One region of the Lysinibacillus sp. FSL M8-0216 genome, then DNA from elsewhere that is predicted to be linked to it. Evidence: riboswitches for the same ligand, from Rfam matches in the RefSeq annotation. Region 1 holds a riboswitch; the other holds the start of a gene.

What was found. A riboswitch is a leader RNA that binds a small molecule or an ion and turns the genes downstream of it on or off. The one in region 1 is predicted to bind FMN.
Region 2: linked by a shared signal. The riboswitch ahead of ribE (riboflavin synthase) and the one ahead of MKX57_RS06060 (ECF transporter S component) in region 1 are both predicted to bind FMN.

What each region holds. Positions count from the first base shown of each region.
Region 1 is NZ_CP152007.1:1,287,846-1,297,744, reverse strand. It holds gene MKX57_RS06075 (hypothetical protein) at 171-368, opposite strand; gene glnA (type I glutamate--ammonia ligase) at 446-1,780, opposite strand; gene MKX57_RS06065 (sodium-dependent transporter) at 1,972-3,318, opposite strand; gene MKX57_RS06060 (ECF transporter S component) at 3,497-4,084, opposite strand; FMN riboswitch at 4,304-4,491, opposite strand; gene MKX57_RS06055 (RNA polymerase subunit sigma) at 4,645-5,928, opposite strand; gene sigX (RNA polymerase sigma factor SigX) at 5,925-6,479, opposite strand; gene MKX57_RS06045 (ATP-binding protein) at 6,537-8,312, opposite strand; gene MKX57_RS06040 (response regulator transcription factor) at 8,305-9,021, opposite strand; gene ccsB (c-type cytochrome biogenesis protein CcsB) at 9,137-9,899, opposite strand, start outside.
Region 2 is NZ_CP152007.1:1,578,274-1,588,172, reverse strand. It holds gene MKX57_RS07460 (GHKL domain-containing protein) at 1-961, shown strand, start outside; gene MKX57_RS07455 (spore germination protein) at 1,192-2,655, opposite strand; gene ribE (6,7-dimethyl-8-ribityllumazine synthase) at 2,806-3,273, opposite strand; gene ribB (3,4-dihydroxy-2-butanone-4-phosphate synthase) at 3,295-3,909, opposite strand; gene ribE (riboflavin synthase) at 3,937-4,575, opposite strand; FMN riboswitch at 4,823-4,948, opposite strand; FMN riboswitch at 5,067-5,192, opposite strand; gene MKX57_RS07435 (ABC-F family ATP-binding cassette domain-containing protein) at 5,304-6,929, opposite strand; gene MKX57_RS07430 (hypothetical protein) at 7,175-7,336, opposite strand; gene MKX57_RS07425 (YibE/F family protein) at 7,544-8,668, shown strand; gene MKX57_RS07420 (YibE/F family protein) at 8,665-9,429, shown strand.

The sequences.
Region 1 (9,899 bases):
ATGACCCTTCTTAATCTTGAATAAATTAATGTACGATATCGCATGGCAATCTAAAGATGATGTTGCACGACTACCATTGACATTCCCAGAAGATCGACCATTTCTCTTATCTTTATTTCCATAAAAAAAAGTCACGTCTTCTCGACATGACCATCCTTTTACATATAAATTTAATGGCTACTCTCGTCTGGATGTTGATAAATAATTAAGGCAGAATGGATGACCGTTTGTTCTCCGATATAGAGGGTATTGTATTTGATATCAAGTATGAAAAAGTAACTTAAATCTAATAAAGCCCGATTAATATCATGTTCAAATTGCACAATATCGTTGTTTTGAATTGTCACAACTTGAGTCGTTTGTGTCATTGCCCACACCCCTTTTCTTTAATAAAGGGTATGAAAGTCAGTATAAAAATATTGGAGCTTTTTAGCTCCAATATTTTTTAGTACATCGTTAAATATTCCTCACGCTCCCAGTTATGGACCCGTGTGCGGTATTTATCCCATTCGATTTCTTTGGCAACATTAAACTTTTCATAAATATGATCACCTAGAGCATCTCGTACAACTGAATCCATTTCTAATTCAATTAACGCATGTTCTAATGAAGAGGGTAAGCTATCAATGCCATTTAATTCACGCTCTGGACCTGTCATTTTATAAATATTTCGATCTACCGCTGCTGGAGGCGTTAAATCCTTGCGTATGCCATCAAGCCCCGAAGCCAAGATCACAGCCATTGCTAAATAAGGATTCGCCGCTGGATCAACTGAACGTAATTCAACACGTGTTGATAATCCTCTAGCTGCTGGTATACGAATAAGTGGTGAACGGTTTTGAGCAGACCAAGCAACATAGCATGGGGCCTCATAGCCTGGGACTAATCGTTTATAAGAATTAACAAGTGGATTCGTAATTGCCGTAAATCCGTGTACATGCTGGATGATTCCTGCCATAAAGCTACGAGCTGTTGCACTTAATTGAAGTTCTGCGTGTTCATCATAAAATGCATTTTTATCCCCTTCAAATAATGATAGATTAAAATGCATACCAGAGCCGTTAACTCCGAATAATGGCTTCGGCATAAATGTTGCATGTAGCCCATGCTGTGCAGCGATTGTTTTTACGACTAATTTAAATGTTTGAATATTGTCGCATGCTTCAATGGCACTAGCATATTTAAAATCAATTTCATGCTGTCCAGGTGCTACTTCATGGTGAGATGCCTCAATTTCAAAGCCCATCCCTTCTAGCTCTAAAACAATATCCCGACGACAATTCTCTCCTAAATCTGTCGGAGCTAAGTCAAAATAACCTCCGCTGTCATTTAGCTCAAGTGTCGGATGCCCCTTTTCATCCAGCTTAAAAAGGAAAAATTCTGGCTCTGGGCCCAAGTTAAAGGAAGTGAAACCTAACTCCTCCATTTCCTTTAAAACGCGCTTTAAATTGGAGCGTGGGTCTCCTTCAAATGGTGACCCATCTGGCCTTGCAATATCGCATATAAGGCGTGCCACCTTACCTTTTTCAGCTGTCCAAGGAAAAATGACAAATGTATTGAAATCTGGTCTCAAGTACATATCAGACTCCTCTATACGTACAAAGCCTTCAATCGAAGAGCCATCAAACATAACCTTATTGTCTAAAGCTTTTTCTAATTGACTCACAGGTACTTCTACATTTTTAATCGTTCCTAATATATCAGTAAATTGTAGGCGAATAAACTTCACATTTTCTTCCTTTACTCGGCGTATAATACCTTCTTTTGTATAATGTTTCATTTTCCACCACTCCAATGTAAATTTAGTTAACACATTTTTTATAACTGCTTTTAAAATACATCATTTTATTGTTATTAGCAATATGTATGTAAGGTTTTATAACATCGTTTTTTTAGAATATATTTATCTTGAATTTCGATACATAAAAAAGGCGTACCCATTTACTAAATGGATACACCTTATATATATTTTTAAAATTGAAATAGCATATTAACGAATACTACGAGTATGACAGCAGGTACTATGATTAACATTAACATCCTGTAAATCGCATAATACCCCTGCCCCATCTGGCTTCCCATTAGCAGTTCTCTTTTCACAAATTCCTTATCCACTACATATGCAATAAAAATCGCAATGGACAAGTTACCCAATGGCAGCATTAAGTTTGATACTAAAAAGTCAGTTGCATCAAAAATATTCTTCCCAAAAACCGATACATCCGCTAGCAGGCTAGAGGAAAGGGATGCTGGGATGGCCGCAAGAAAGACGACTATACCTAGGCAAGAAGTCCATACGAGACGAGACTTCTGACTATTTTCCATAAATGCCGCAACAATAATTTCGTATAAACTAAACGAGGACGTTAATGTGGCAAATAAGAATAATAATAAAAACATCGCTAAAAATACTTCCCCAAATGGCATTTGGCTAAATGCTGTCGGTAACACCATAAATAACAAGCCTGGCCCAGCTGCCGGCTCTAAATCAAAAGCAAAAACGACCGGGAAGATAGCTAGTCCAGCTAAAAATGAAACAAGTACCGTTAGCATAACGACGGAGCCTGCTGAATTCGGTAAACTCACATCTTTTTTGAGGTAGGAACTATATGTAACAAGGCAAGAAAATCCAACAGCTAACCCAAAGAAGGATTGCCCTAAAGCTTCTAATAAGGCTTTTCCGGTAATATTTGAAAAATCAGGCCATAAAAAGAATTTTACCCCGTCCATGGCGCCATCTAATGTGACAGCACGTATCACTAGGACAATGAACATAATAAAGAGCAATGGCATCATCCATTTATTCGCCTTTTCAATACCATTTTGGACACCTAACGAAATAACAAGTACGTTTGCTAATGTAAACAAAGCCAAACCTACAATTGTAATCCAAGGTGTACCAATTATCTTTCCAAATAGTTCTCCAGGATCAATAGCCGGATCAATGACAGCACCCGCTACGCCTAGCCCACTATAAATAAAAATCCAGCCACCGACAACGCTATAAAATGTTAGTAATAAAAAACATCCGAGAACACCCATGCGGCCAATCCATGCCCATCCCTTTTTCGTAGGAGCAATTTTTTTATAGGCAGTAATTGCCTCTGACTGTGTACCTCGTCCTAAAATATATTCAGATAATAGCATCGGGAGCCCAATTAACAATGTAAACAATACAAAGATTAAGAAAAACGCCCCTCCGCCACTTTGTCCGGTTACATACGGAAGCTTCCAAATCGCTCCTAGTCCTATTGCAGCACCTGCTGATGCTAAAATAAATCCTAACTTACTAGACCACTGTCCTTTTTTTCCACTCATCTCTTCAAACTCCTCTAACTTTCTAAACTCTTCTCTAATTTTACATGAAATTATAGCTTTCGACTAGGTATTACTAAAAAAGAACTAGTTATACTTGGACAACCCATTACCTTTTTCTATTTTTTCTACATTTCGCCATAAAAAAGCCTCGAGTTCATCCCTCGAGGCTTAGTACATTTTATTTTGTTATATACATAGAACGCTGGCGGTCAATCCATTTACGCATTGTCGTAAATAATAACGCCATAATACCCGTTAATAAAATCCCTTTGACAATATTAAATGGTAAAATACCAGCGATAATCATTTTATAAAGTGAGTCACCTACAACAGGCTCCATTCCTAAGAAGTAAGTGTACATTGGTAAAAATACAGCATAGTTTAAAACACTCATTCCTACTGCCATCACAACTGTTCCTATTGCTAAACCTCCAACAAGACCAGCGATTGTTTTAAATCGATTAAAAATAAAGCTTACTGGCAAGATGAATAAAATACCTGTTACAAAATTGGCCATATGCCCTACCGGAACGCCTGTTGGAGTGCCTGAGAAAATCCAATCCAACACATTTTTAAACAATTCTACTAAAATACCAGCTACAGGTCCCATTGTGATTGCTGCAAGCAAGGCAGGCATATCACTGAAATCCACTTCCAAAAATGCTGGGAATGGCGGAATTGGGAAATTAAAAAGCATTAATAAAAATGAAATACTGCTCAGCATCCCAATCGTAATAAACGATTGAAGTTTGACATTTTTCTTCATAGAAAACTCTCTCCTCTTTGCTGATTCAATCTCGCAAGAAGAAAGGTGACGATCTTTCAATTGTTTCATGAAAAAACCCTTATGCGTTTAATAAAGCATAAGGGAGAAAGGCATAACGAATAAGCGTCCTCATCAACTAATTTTTGAGCACAGTTTAATAAAACATACAAAAAAGCGCTCGGTCATAGTTCATTTCATGACAATGAATGACGATCGTACCTTCATCTTCTCCCATCCAGACTTTAACTGTCGGCCTTGGAATTTCACCAAGTCAGCCATGCGAAAATTCGCACAGGTCGCGGGCTGAAGAGTTTAACATAAATCAAGCGAGCTAATGAATATATTCACTAGCGATTTATGACTCTATTACCGCCGGTCGGGATTTTCACCCTGCCCCGAAGATGAATCATATTATTTTATACTACAGCTTTACTATAATGAATTACGAAGTAAAAGTAAATAGTTCTGCTCAAAAAATCCGATTAAATTGCTATGTTTTATAAATAGAAAAGGCACTCCCGCCATACAGGAATGCCTCTCTTGTTTTTTTCTTCCTTCGACTATGGTAAAAATTGTTTATTTGGTCCCACTGGCTTTGGTAAATAACCCTTCAAATCAAAGCCTTCCCAGCTTTCTTGCACAACATTATCTAAAAGGAGCTGTTGATTAAAGCTAGCAGCAGTTAACATCATGGCCTCAATTAATTGAGTAGCTCGTATTGGTTCCATAGATGTTAAATCAAGCGGAATATCAAAAGTAACAACGACACCTTCCGCTTGTTCAGTGACTGTGTATGTTACATTTTCAGGCACTACGGATGTATAGACATCATCATTTTTATTTTTCATCAGTGTAAGTGCCTCTGTGACTGTCTCAAAAGATTGACGGAAATCTGGTGATAAATATTCTGCACCATTGGAATCATGGTACAAGTAATAATTATAGTGCTTTGCATTCGTTAAGGACATTCCTTGACTTGGCTCACCTTCTTGAGAAAACTCATACGGGGTTCCATCTTCATTTTGGATTTCCACTTCGGTGTATTCAGAGTCCGAGAATGTGTCTTCCATTGTGCCTTTATATTCATTTACTGCAGCAGAGGCAACATCATAGTCATTCCCCTTTGGCAAGACATGGATAAGCTTATCATCCTTTTCCTTCAGCTCACCTTTATAAGGATGATACTCTGTAAACCCTTTGGCCTCCTCGTCAATTTGAGGAGCATACTTTTCATATATCCGTAAGGTAGAAGGCTTCTCTTCTCCAAAATCCGTAGCCACACGTTCATTTGGAATCACATACGTCATAGGAACACTTTCCGCATCACGCCCTGCCAAACCAATACGGAATACGACAGCATCTTTTACATCCTCCTCATAGACAGATGTACGTAAAGATAAAATGCGCTCATGTTCCGCAACAATACTTTTGGAATCCAGCATTTCATCCTGCGTGGCCGCTTCCTTTGCTGCTGAATCCTCTTGCATCGTCGAAAACTGAGCCGTTTCAGGCATACTCGCTTGATCTTTTTGCTCACCTTGATTGTTCTTCAATATTGTGCCAACTAGTATTGTTAGCACAAAGACTGCGGCTACACTCATATAAATCTGCATATTACGTACTTTTGATTTCGTCGCAGGCTTTTGAATGATAGCACCTTCCTGTTGAGATGGTTCATCTTCTATAGGTTCTTGCATAGCTTCTTGAAGGTGGATATTATCTTGCAAGCGAGCATCTGCCATTAACCGATTTAATATATCTTCTTTCGAACGGTGGTCAGAAAGCTTAGGGGCATTGTTCAGTACATGTTCAAGCTGCTCATCATCAAATGCCTTATGTGTCATTGCCGTTTCGCCTCCTGTTCTCTGATCGGCTGTAGGTGTTGCCTTAAAAATTTAATGGCTCGATGCTGGGTTGTTTTTACCTTCGCTTCTGTCCAATCAAGTATTTGCGCCGTTTCTGCAATCGATAAATCCTGGAAATAGCGCATAATAATGACCATTTTTTGATCGCCAGTACAGTTTTCTAATGCTGACTCTACTTGCATAAATTCATCACTGGCCTGTAGCATTTCCTCCGGTGATGGTGTGTTTGAATGGAGCTGTTCCGTTTCCCAGTCAAAGAAATCAAGCGAATGCTTCTGACGCACTGCTTGCTTTCTAAAATGATCAATCGCAACATTTTTGGCTATTGCAAAAAGCCATGTTTTCTCACTACTATTGCCTGCAAATTGATCGTATGAGCGCAATACTCTTACATAAACTTCATGCGCTAAATCTTCAGCAAGTGTACGGTTTTTTACTAGATAGATTAGAAACTGGAACACGTCTTGATGATAGGCATCGTATAGTCGATGGAACACGGAGTCATTCAATGCACTCCACCCCCGTTCTATATTATTTGTCGTCTTACATTCACAGAAGTTACAGTCAATTAATAACAAACCATGTTATTAATCGAACGGTAAATAAAATGTGAAGGTAGTACCTTCCTTAAGCACACTATCTACCATAATATTTCCTGAGTGTGCCTTTATAATATTTCGTGCAATGGCTAAGCCAAGTCCCGTACCACCCTTAGATCGAGTACGTGCCTTATCTGCTTTATAAAAGCGTTCAAAGACATAAGGTAAATCATCTTGAGGAATACCATGTCCTGTATCTTGAACAGAAATTTTAGCGAATGTTGGCTCCTGCTCCACTTTTACTGTGACAGATCCCTCTTCCGTATGTCTTAGTGCATTGTCGACTAAATTTGTGAGTACTTGCTCGATGCGATCCTCATCTATATTAATCATCGCATCGTCATTAAATTCACTATCAAATAGTAGACGAATATGCTTTTCTTTTGCAACCTGTGCAAATTTTTGGGTAATACGTTCGAATGTAGAATTAATTGGCAATTCATCTTTATAGAGTGTCATATGCCCTGATTCCATGCGTGCTAAATCTAATAAATCCGTGACAAGGCGACCCATTCGTTTGGATTCATCATAAATAATTTTTGTTATTTCATTACGTTCTTCCTGATCTTGAATAAAATCATCATCCATCAATGCTTCAGAATAGCCTTGAAGCATGGCGATTGGCGTCCGCAATTCATGAGAGACGTTCGCAATAAAATCGGATCGAAGTTTTTCTAAGCGGTGTTGTTCAGTCATATCACGAATAACAGCGACTGCACCACGAATGTTTTCTCCACTATAAAGAGGACTAATTGTAAACGTATAGTAATTACCATCCATTTCAATTTCCTCTTCTAGCTTATCCTCAAACATGAGTACATGATCCAGCATATGATACAGCTCTGGCGGTATTGGCTTCGCACTTTGTGAGCCTTTGTTTACAAACCATTTTTGCATCAGGCGTTCCGCTGGTGGATTACTTAATAATATTGTACGGTCGCGATTAAATGTAATCACTGCATCTGTCATAGATGTCAAAATATTGGATAGCTGTTCATTCTCTTGATTGATGACCTCTAAATTATGCTTTAATTGACGACCCATTTGATTGAAAGCAACTGCAAGCTGTCCAATTTCATCATTTTGAGTCGTAGGCATTTTCGCTTCAAAATTCCCTTTTGCAATTTCAAATGCCAGCTCACGCATTTTTCTAAGTGGAGAAGTAATACGTGAAGACAAGAAGAACGCAAAAAATGTAGTCAAAACAAATGCTATGAAAGCTGCCAAAAAGACAATTTTCGTCGTTTCCTTGGACGTTTTATGTAGGGCATCGGGGCTTTGATAGATGAAAACTGCTCCATGTACAGCATTCTCTACATTTAATGGGAAACCAAGTACAACGTAAGATTCCATTTTCTCTTGATCTGTAGAGGAGGGCATCATCATTTCTTTAGTAATTGGTTCATCTGATTGAAAAACCTCACGGAAAGATTTATTTGCCAAAATAGTATCTTGAATTTCCTTTTTATTGAGTCCCTCTTGCATGGCAAAGGATACTTCTACATGGCTGATTGCGATTAGTGCGTTGGTGCCTTTAGGTAAAATATCTTTTAATAATTCCGAAGTCGATTCAGCTGTTTCATTGTCATCCACTATACTTGCCACAGTGGCAGCGGTTTGACGTAAAGATATTTCCGCTTGCTGCATATGGTAGTTTTGAAGAAATTCAAGCATTAATACCGTGAAAACAAATAATACAAATGAAACGAGAAGCAATATGGTTACCCATAGCTTCCCGACAACACTATTCCATATTCTATTCATTGACAACCTCAAATTTGTAACCAACGCCCCAAACCGTCACGATCATTTTAGCAGCGTTTTCAGAAACACGGTTGAGCTTTTCACGTAAACGTTTTACGTGTGTGTCAACTGTACGTAAATCACCAAAGAAATCGTAATGCCAAACCTCTTTTAGTAGTTGTTCACGGTCAAATACTTTGTCTGGCGATTTCGCTAAGAAGTAAAGTAATTCATACTCTTTTGGTGTTAAATTCACCTCAATGCCCTCTGCCGTTACACGGTGTGCATCATGATCGATCATCAAATGCTGGAACACCACTAAATCTTTTGAAGAGGATGCATTTGTCGTTGGTGAGAATGCCTGTGAACGACGTAAAATGGCCTTCACACGTAACACTACCTCACGAGGACTAAATGGTTTTACAATATAATCATCTGCTCCTAGCTCGAAGCCTTGAACACGATTAGCTTCCTCGCCTTTAGCAGTTAATAAAATAATAGGAGTTGCAGCGCGTTCACGAATTTCTGCACACACTTCTAGCCCATCTTTTTCAGGCATCATAATATCAAGTAAAATACAGTGATATTCTTTTTCTAAAGATTTTTCGATCGCTTGTTCACCATTTTCTGCCTCGTCAACAAGGTATCCTTCTCGCTCCAGATACATTTTTAATAAGCGGCGAATTCGATCCTCGTCATCTACTACTAATACTGAAATATTTTCTGACACTTTCACGATCCCTCTCTTCCAATCTTTCTCTAACTTCTATTGTACATGGTGTGACACATATTGAAAAGAAAAGAAAGCCTCTTCGCTAGAGCGAAAAGGCTTGTTGTTTCACAGGTTATGCGTAGGAGTGTAAACCTGCAAGAATTAAGTTAACAGCAATTAGGTTAAATAATATAATACCAAAACCAATTAATGCTAACCAAGCAGATTTTTGACCTTCCCAGCCTTTTGATAAACGTAAATGTAGGAATGCCGCATAGAATAACCATGTAATAAGAGCCCATACTTCCTTAGGATCCCATCCCCAGAAGCGACTCCAAGCAATTTGCGCCCAAATCATCGCAAAGATTAAAGCACCTAGGGAGAATACAGGGAAACCAATTAGCACTGAACGATAACCAATTTCATCAAGTAATTGTAAATTAACACGCTTCACAAGTGGTTGGAAAATAGCACTTATTCGACGACGTGCAATTAAGCGAATTAATAAATACAATACTGACCCTACTAATAATGACCAAAAGACAGTTGTTAATTTCTTCGCATTAATTAATGCTGGCATTTCTACTATTGGTGACATGCCATGCTCTTCAACCGCCTCATACTCATTCATACCGAAAACTGGTGGTAAATTGTAAATGATTTTACGCGTAGTTCCTTCTTTATCCACATAATTGTAGCTAGATTCATAATCCATTGCACTGAATGTAGATGTCACAGCGACAAACCCAACAACTACTACAAGACAGTACATAACGGCTTCTAACCAAAATCGTTGTTTAGAAGGCTTCGTTAAATCTACAACCTTTAATAAGTAAATAAGTCCAGCCACAGCACTGATCGCTAAAATAGATTGCCCTAATGCCGCTGTAATCACG
Region 2 (9,899 bases), 290 kb from region 1:
AGGATTTGAAATAGGTGAGGTTTGTACTGTTCCAGCTAAACAAGTAGAAAAAGCCTATCATGGTGAAACCTATGTCACAGAGGTAATCCATGATTCAGTCCATGGTTCTTATTTATCTGTTGGTGCGCCAATTAAAGATGATACAGGCCAAATAATCGGTTACCTAGGCATTGATATAAGTGCAGATACATTGAATGGTATTAAAGGCAAAGTGATTGAAGATAACCTATTTATTTTTATTTTCAATGGTGTATTTATTTTAATTGTTGCTGGTTCTTTTTTATTTTTACAAAGATGGTACCAAAAAGAGGTAGCGAAGGAAGTAGGCGCCACAGAAGACACTTACCAAGCAGAAATCAAAACATTGATTACTTCGGTGTCATCGTTACGTCATGATTTCACGAACCATATCCAAGTTTTACATGGCCTTTTACAATTAGAAAAAACGGATCAAGCAAAACAATATTTAGCATCACTGTCGAAAGAAGTACAAGCGATTAAATCATTAAAATTAAATATTGACCATCCAGGTTTATCCATATTATTACAAACGAAAAAGCTAACAGCACAGAATCATAATATTGATATGGATTTCACCATCTCTCAGGGCGATTTTAATAAAATTAAAACGACCGATTTAATCAAGATTCTATCGAACTTAATTGACAATGCGATTGATGCTGCGAATGAATTGCCTGAGGGGCAACGTAAAATTATGATTTGTTGTCAAGCTGATGAAGGACAATATGAATTTAAAATTACGAATACAGGACCGAATATTGTAGACGCAAACCAAATCTTTAAACAAGGATTCTCTACGAAGAAGCATGAAAATGGGAAAATTCGAGGGCAAGGACTATTTATTGTGAAAGAAATCGTCCATAAATATCATGGAGATATTTCGATTGAATCATCGAAACATCTTGAAACGACTGCCATCGTCCATATTCCTTTCAAATAGCTACAAAATGTAGAGAGCTTTAGACAAAAACCATTGAGAAGATAATGACTCTCAATGGTTTTTGTTATTCTTTCTCTTTCATATGCGGAGAAATAGTCGTTCAGCACTACGGAGTTCTTAAAAGTGGATTAGAAACAGCTCATCTCCCGTAGTGGAATTAATTATAAAAAAAGACTATAGGCAAACTCCAATTTTTTTGAGCTTGTCTATAGTCTGATGTCAGGTAACGGTCATACCCCCTGATCTTTTTTTGATTTAATATTTGCCGTTCGTGTCCGGTCCTGTGGTTTTAGGAAGGACGGTCTTAGACTATAGCCCTTCGGCGATAAACGCAGTAAGGATTTTCCAATATTACCCTGTTCAAAATCTGCATTAAAATTAATATAGGGCACACCGAGTACACGCATATTTGCTGCATAGATAATAATGAAAAAGACCGAAATAAAAAATCCAAACAGACCCAAAAAGGCTGAAAATAAAATGATAATTAATCGAAAAATACTCATTGCTGTTACAAAGGCTTGATTGACGAGTGTAAATGCAGCAATGCTTGAAATCGCAATGATAACAATCATCGAAGGGCTTGTCACGCCAGCTTTAATCGCAGCATCTCCAATGATTAACCCTCCAACAACACTGATCGAGCCACTGATGGCACTAGGCAAGCGTAAGTTGGCCTCGCGGAACATTTCAAACATAAATAGCATCATCATGATTTCAAGTATCGTTGGAAACGGTAACCCCGTTCTTGATTCAACCACTGTCGCAAGTAGAAGATAGGGGAGCTGCTCTTGATGATACGTCGTTACGGCTAGCCAAAAACCAGGAAGTAACATACTAATCAGTATCCCAAAAATTCGGAGCACCCGTTCCATTGAACTGACAATGACCGGATATTCATTGTCCTCAGATGTTTTAAAGAGCAGCATAATATTGGCGGGAATAATCATGGCATAGGAAACGCCATCGATCATTATTAGTATTCTTCCTCTCATTAATGCTTGAAGAGCAAAATCTGGTCTTCCCGTATAATCATGTCTAGGTAGAACTTTAGCCGTCTGTTCAATTGCCTCCATCAGTAAATCACCATTGACGACAATATCTGTATCAATTTTTTGTAATTGTAATCGGATTTGTTCTAGCATATTTAAATTCACAATGTCTTCCATATATAAAACGGCTACCGTTGTTTTAGAGCGTTGACCGATTTCTAATGTTTCTACACTAAATGAATTCGTAGGTAAACGTTTTCGTAATAAAGCTATATTAATAAATACATCTTCAATAAAATCATCTCTTGGTCCTTTTACAACTAACTCAAGCGTTGTTTCCCCCGGCTCACGATTAGGTCTATTTGAAATATCACTGGAATAAATCAAATGATCTTCCTCAAAATATAATAAGACATGGCCTTTGTAGACTCTTGTAATCATATCCTCTTTCTTAGTGACCTTTTGTAAATAGGGCACATGAAGATGCTGTTCAATTAGCTCCTCTAACGTTTCATCAGAACCACAGTTAAATAAGGATTGAACACGTTCGACCACAACCGTTTGAAGGAGTTCTTCGTCTATCATAGCATCACAGGTTATCATATGGACTGTATGTTGCTGAAATTTATACTGTTGGAATATTATATCAGCAGAGCGTTGAAATAGTGATTTCAACATTTTCAAATTCATCATTTGTTCCATTGAAATACTTCTCATCTCCTACTGAGCCTGCTCAAATTTAGTACATTTATGAAAACTACGACATGTAATAAATATACTTAGGCATATTTTTCCCATGGACATAAAAATTATTCAAGAAACAAATACTGTGATAACCTATTCAGAATGTTCTTAGCCAATCATTTTTTGTAGATTAGCCATCTCAATTGCCGATATCGCGGAATCATAGCCTTTATTACCTGATTTCGTTCCCGCACGCTCAATCGCCTGTTCAATATTTTCTGTTGTAACAATACCGAAAATAACTGGTACATTGGTCGTTAAGGATACATTCGCAATTCCTTTTGCCGACTCATTACACACATAATCATAATGTGTTGTAGAACCACGAATAACAGTCCCTAAACCAATAATGGCATCATATTTCTTTGTCTCTGCTAATTGTTTCGCAATAAAAGGCACTTCAAAAGCTCCTGGCACCCATGCAACATCAATGGATGCTTCATCTACACCGTGTCTTTTTAATCCATCCATTGCACCATCTAATAATTTGCTTGTAATAAACTCATTGAATCGACCTACGACTACCGCAATTTTTAAATCCGTCCCAATTAATTGTGCTTCAAATGTTTGACCCATTTTTTAAAATCTCCCTCGTTATTAGTTTGTTGTAAATGATTGACTGCGATAAGCGGCTAACGCCTCAATGGAAATCATTTTTAATCCATGATGTGCTGCATACTTTGTCAATTCATCAAAGCGCATCATGTGACCATCGTCCCCCATAATTTCACAAATCACTCCAGCAGGAATACTGTGACAAAGCTTAGCTAAATCAATGCTCGCCTCCGTATGGCCCCTTCGCTCTAAGACACCATTATCCTTTGCGATTAGTGGAAAAATGTGTCCTGGTCGACGAAAATCAGTTTTTTTCGCCTGAGATCCCAACATCTTTTGTATGGTGAATGCCCGCTCAAAGGCACTAATCCCCGTTGTTGTGTCCATATGATCGATACTTACGGTAAATGCTGTTTGATGGTTATCCGTATTGTGCTGAACCATTGGGTGCAGATCTAACTGATGTGCTAGCTTCTGCGAAATCGGCGTACAAATTAGACCTTTTCCATAAGTCGCCATAAAGTTGATCGTTTCCGGAGTAATAAATTCAGCAAGCGCTAGAAGATCCCCCTCATTTTCCCGATCCTCATCATCCACTACGATGATTATTTTCCCTTGCTTTAAATCCTCTATGGCATCTTCAATTGCATGTAGCACTATTTTTCATCTCCTCATTATGTGATTTTAAAAACCATGTCGTGCTAAATAATCTCTTGTAATCATTGACTTGCCTTGCTCATTTTTCAATTCGTTTAAAATATATTTACCGACTAAATCTGTTTCAATATTGACGAAAGCGCCTACTTTTTTCATACCTAAAATCGTTTCCTTGTAAGTATGAGGAATCAGTGAAATCGTGACCTGCTTCGTTTCAACATGAAAGATTGTTAAGCTTGTGCCATCAATCGTTACGGAGCCCTTCGGAATACAGAAACTTGTTAGTTCCTCAGACAATTCGATATCAATATAAACCGCGTTGGCCACCGGACGTTTTCGTAAAATCTTCCCAACACCATCGACATGACCAGCAACAAAGTGACCCCCAAATCGCCCATTAGCAGGCATCGCACGCTCCAAATTAACCGGATCCCCTATTGTCAGCTGATGTAAATTTGTAGCTTTGACGGTTTCAGGCATAACATCCATCGTAAGCTCTCGATTCGTAAAATGAGTAACCGTTAAACAAACACCATTGACCGCTATACTATCCCCTAACCCCACATCTTCAGCAACTTTCGATGATTGAACCGTAATTTTCATACTGTTCTTATTGATTTGCAAGGCTTTAATAGTGCCAATATCCTCCACAATACCTGTAAACATTTCTTCACCTGCTTTCACACTGATCTTACGTAGCTTCTATCCGTGGCTTTTGGGTTTCTATCCGTCACTCTTGAGCTTCTATCCGTCACTTTTGGGTTTCTATCCACCACTCTTGAGCTTCTATCCGTCTCCCTTCTTAAAGCTCATATAAAAAGAAAAACCCCTTTGACAAAGGGGTTTTGGGAGTATAAGACATCAATAAATAAGCCTATTTGGATATACATTTTTTCCATAGACTAGTATCTTATTTGTTCTTCTCCCATCCAGACTATCACTGTCGGTTTTGGATTTGCACCAAATCAGCTTGCGCTCACGGACTTTGAATTGCTTCATCACCGCCGATTGGGAATTTCACCCTACCCCGAAGAACATCTTCTATTCAATTGATTGGCTAAATAAAAAAACTTCCCAACATACTTGCGGGAAGTCGTGTCATAAATGCATAGTCAAATAGACCTTCTAAATTACATTGAATTTAAAAAGCTCGCACTTATACCCTTCTCCCATCCAGACTGTTACTGTCGGTTTTGGATTTGCACCAAATCAGCTTGCGCTCACGGACTTTGAATTACTTCATCACCGCCGATTGGGAATTTCACCCTACCCCGAAGGATCATTTTATTTAGCTAGTTCTTACGATAACACTATTTAATTATATTATCTATACTTCTGTCTGTAATTTTTAAAAAAGGGGCCACCTCTTGCTATAGAGGTAGCCCCTAAATCCTTTAATGGCTTATTTTTTGAACATAATCATCATAATTTCCCGAAAAGGCCGTCATCCCAGTTGGTGATAATTCAAGCAATTTATTTGCTAGCTTATTAAGGAAATAACGATCATGAGAAATGCATAATAAGGTGCCGTCAAATTGCAATAGCGCCTCCTCCAAAACTTCCTTGCTAAATAAATCAAGATGATTGGTCGGCTCATCCATAATAAGCACATTGGCTTTTTGCAAAATAAGCTTTGCTAACGCTACACGCGCTTTTTCCCCGCCGCTAAGGGAGGCTATCTTTTTAAAAACATCCTCTTTCGTAAATAAAAAATTACCGAGTACTGACCGTATTCTTGCCTCTTCCATCGAAGGGAAAGTACTCCAAACCTCTTGTAATACCGTATTATTAGGATGTAATGTCTCTTGCTCTTGATCATAATAGCCGATTGTCACACCATTTCCCCATGCGATAACGCCACGGTCCGGAGACAATTCATGTAATAACGCCTTCAAAAGCGTTGATTTCCCAACACCATTTGGACCTACTAATGCGACCCGATCTCCTCTATCCAAGGAAAACTCAATATCTTGCAATAATATTTTCTTGCTATCTTCTAGCTGATAGGAGAGCACTACATCTTTTACCTTCAACACTTCTTTATGAGATCTCTTATCTGTAGCAAATGTCATTTGTGCGTGTTTTAGATCCTTCTGAGGCTTTTCAAGACGATCTATTCGTTCGAGCTGCTTCCTTTTGTTCTTAGCGCTTTTCGAGGAAGTAGCCATCGTAATATTCCGCTCAATATAATCCTCCATTTTGGCGATTTGCTGCTGTTGCATCGTATATTTCTTTTCCATTAATTCGCGATTTTTCACCTTGCTTTCCACATACTTAGAATAGTTACCGCTGTATGTTGTTCCATGGGTGCGTTCAATCTCATAAATTTCATTGACAAGGGCATCTAAAAAATAACGATCGTGCGAAATAACAATAATAGCACCCTGATAGCCACGTAAATAGCTTTCAAGCCAGTTTAAAGTCGCAAAATCCAAATGGTTAGTCGGTTCATCTAACAGCAATAAATCCGGCTGCTCTAGTAAAATTTTAGCAAGTGCCAGTCTAGTTTTCTGTCCACCACTTAATGATTCGATAAGAGTGTTTGTCGGGATGCTACCAAAGCCCATTCCATTTAACATACTATTTATTTTTGCCTCGACATCATAGCCACCTTGCTGTGAAAACCAATCTGATTTGCTGGCATATATCTTCATTACCTGTTCCAGCTTTTCGGGGTTATTGATGCAGGAAGGCTCACCCATCTGCATTTCCAGCTCTCGAAGTTCCTTTTCAGCCTCTTGAAGCTCAGTAAATGCCCCAAGCATTTCAGTCCAAATCGTATGTTCTGGCTGTAACCCACTATCTTGTCGCAAATAACCTAGCTTCATTCCCTTGCCTATAAAAATGTCGCCTTCATCATAGGGAAGATCCCCTGTAATGATCTTTAGTAGCGTTGATTTTCCTGCCCCATTTACACCTATAAGTCCAATCCGATCGCCACGTTCCATTTTCATGGTTATCTTTGAAAGAATCGGATCTCCCAAGTAGCTCTTACTAATTCCATTTAATTGAAGTATCATTTTTTCAATCTCCTTATTTATTTTATCCATTACTACTAAGCGAATTGCTCAAGAAATAAATGGACATATAAGGTTACACATCACTTTTCACTCCTTTCAAACAAACACAAAAAAGGCGCCGTCATAAAACGGCACCTTACAAACATCCCTATGAGAAAAAGGGCATGTTAAATTTTATAATTAAACAAAAAAAGCGCCGTTACGAACCGGCGTCTAGCAATCTATACATCCCATTTAATTGGATGTCAATCAGTAAGAAATAAAGAAGGCAAAAAGCAACCGGAACCTGCATCGATATGAAATTTGCTTAAAAAAGGGCATACTTCTCCCTTAGCCAGCAAATCCCCACAAAGATTGTAAGATTTTACCTCTACTTCGGTTAAACCTTTAGCACAAACAGTTTCCATTACTTCGCCCTCCCTTCGAATTTATAGTATTAAATAATCTATCATATTTTTTTCTAGAATACAAATATCCTGCCGCTTTTTTATAGCATAAATGCCTTGGAATCTATCATTCCTATCGTTAAACTAGAGAATATATTGGAACTTACTATTCTTAAAATCGTTCCTGTACAAGTGACTATTTAGTCCACTAATTTGGAGGTCATTCCATTGCACTATTTTAAAAAAATAACTTATAAACAACGTATTTTCTATGCCTTGTTATTACTTGGCTGTGCCCTATCCATTTTTTTCGTTCACCATAATGAACAATTTTATGATCGACCTATTGCAGAAATTCTGAAAGTCAAAGTAACAGAATCTGAACCAATAACAGATATGTATGAGAATGAAGATATGTTGTATACACAGCAAATTAAAGCCGTACTTAAAAATGGGCAGCACAAAGGAAAAACGATTGATTTGACGAATGACTATTCTTCATCTGGAGCCTTTGATCAGGAATACAATGTTGGCAATGAAATCTTTGTCGCTATAGATGCACATTCAAAACAATCAGAGTTAACGGGCACCATTCTCGATTTGAAACGAGATCAAACAATTATGATGATCGCTTGGATTTTTATCCTTGTACTACTCATCATCGGTAAGAGACAAGGTTTATTTGCCATTATTAGCTTAGTCGTAAATGCCTGCATTTTAACATTGGCATTAGACCTTTACGTAAAGCATGGCAGCCTCAATTTATTATTCATAAGTGGGGTTTGTGTCCTATTATTTACCGTCATTTCCTTGTTACTGATTAGTGGTTTGAATACGAAAACATATGCAGCCATTATATCTACACTTTTAGGGACAATGATAGCACTCATAATTAGCACTGCTGTGATGTGGTTGACGGGGGAAAATGGTCTACGCTATGAGGAAATGCAATTTTTAACACGTCCCTACCGAACTGTCTTTATGGCTGGTTTATTTATCGGTTCACTTGGGGCTGTTATGGATGTTGCCATTACGATGTCCTCTTCTATTTTCGCCCTATACGAACAGGATTCTCGTATTTCTTTACAAGCTTTGAAGGCATCTGGACAAGAAATTGGAAAAGACATTATGGGTACCATTACAAGCATTTTATTTTTCGCGTATATTTGTGGCTCCATACCAATGGTCATACTCTATTTGAAAAATTCTTCAACATTAGGACTAACACTATCCTTGAATCTTTCATTAGAGCTAGCTCGTGCACTTGCAGGAGGTATTGGAGTCGTCCTCACCATACCGATTAGTCAATACACCGCTATTTTTTTCATTAATCGAAAGCGGGTGAAGGAATGAATGTTATCGTTGTATTGGCAGGAATTTTATGTATATTAATGGTGGTAATTGGAGGAAAGCAAGGACTACGCTCGTTTCTTTCCTTATTTTTAAATTTCGGCGTGCTATTTGTGACTATTTTTCTTATGACAGACCCTAAAAATAGCCCTATTGTCCTGACGTTTATTGCGTGCACTGTTATCAGTTGCATTAGTTTGTTTTATATTAATAAAACGAATAGTAAAACCATTACAGCGTTTATTTCTACAATGGTAACGATTGTTGTTTTATTGCTTTTTATTACGTTTATAACGAAAAAGGCCATGATTCAAGGATTTGGGGAAGAATCAACGGAAGAATTAAGTATCTTTTCTCTCTATATCGGTGTTAATTTCGTGCAGATTGGTGCATCGGTCATTATTATGAGTACGATAGGTGCCATTATGGATGTTGCCATTTCCATTGCTACCTCTATGCATGAGATTTTTTATCGCAATCCTTCGATCAGTAGAAAGACACTTTTTACATCTGGAATAAGTATTGGAAGAGACATTTTAGGAACCGATACAAATACTTTATTTTTTGCTTTCTTTGGTGGCTATTTAAGTTTATTGATATGGTTTAAGGATCTCTCTTATTCGATTGGCGAAATCGTCAATTCCAAAGTCTTTAGTGCGGAAATGATGACGATTTTTTGCGCAGGCATCGGCATTGCCCTCATTATTCCTATCGCTTCCTCCGTCAATGCTTATTATTTAGTTAAAACACGAGAAAAAAAATAGAATAACACTCGCATAGATACCAGACCTATCACCTTAGCGTGATAGGTGCTGGAAATACGCTCCCCCATTAATTCCGGTCCAATTCCTATCATTTTTTCAATAGCTTTCAGCCCAAACATATCATCCTGCATTAGTAGTATGAATGATACAAACTATGTTACTACTTTAGTATCAGAGATATAGCTAAAAAAACATTCCAAATTTGAAATGACCAAATGCTTTAAAGAAATCGGATATCAATTGACGCACACGTTACAGCAATGAAAAAATACAAAAAATATACCTTCTAACTATAGTTAGAACCTGTCTTGAACGTTAATTAGTCACAGCTTTCACCTTTAAGACTCTTCATTTTATTTCGTCTCACAAACAGCGGAATAGTAAAATATCCAAATTTCAGATTTAAAATCGTACAACACACAAAAAACGGCTTGCAAATTGAATAGGACTAAAATGAAACACTGTTATTT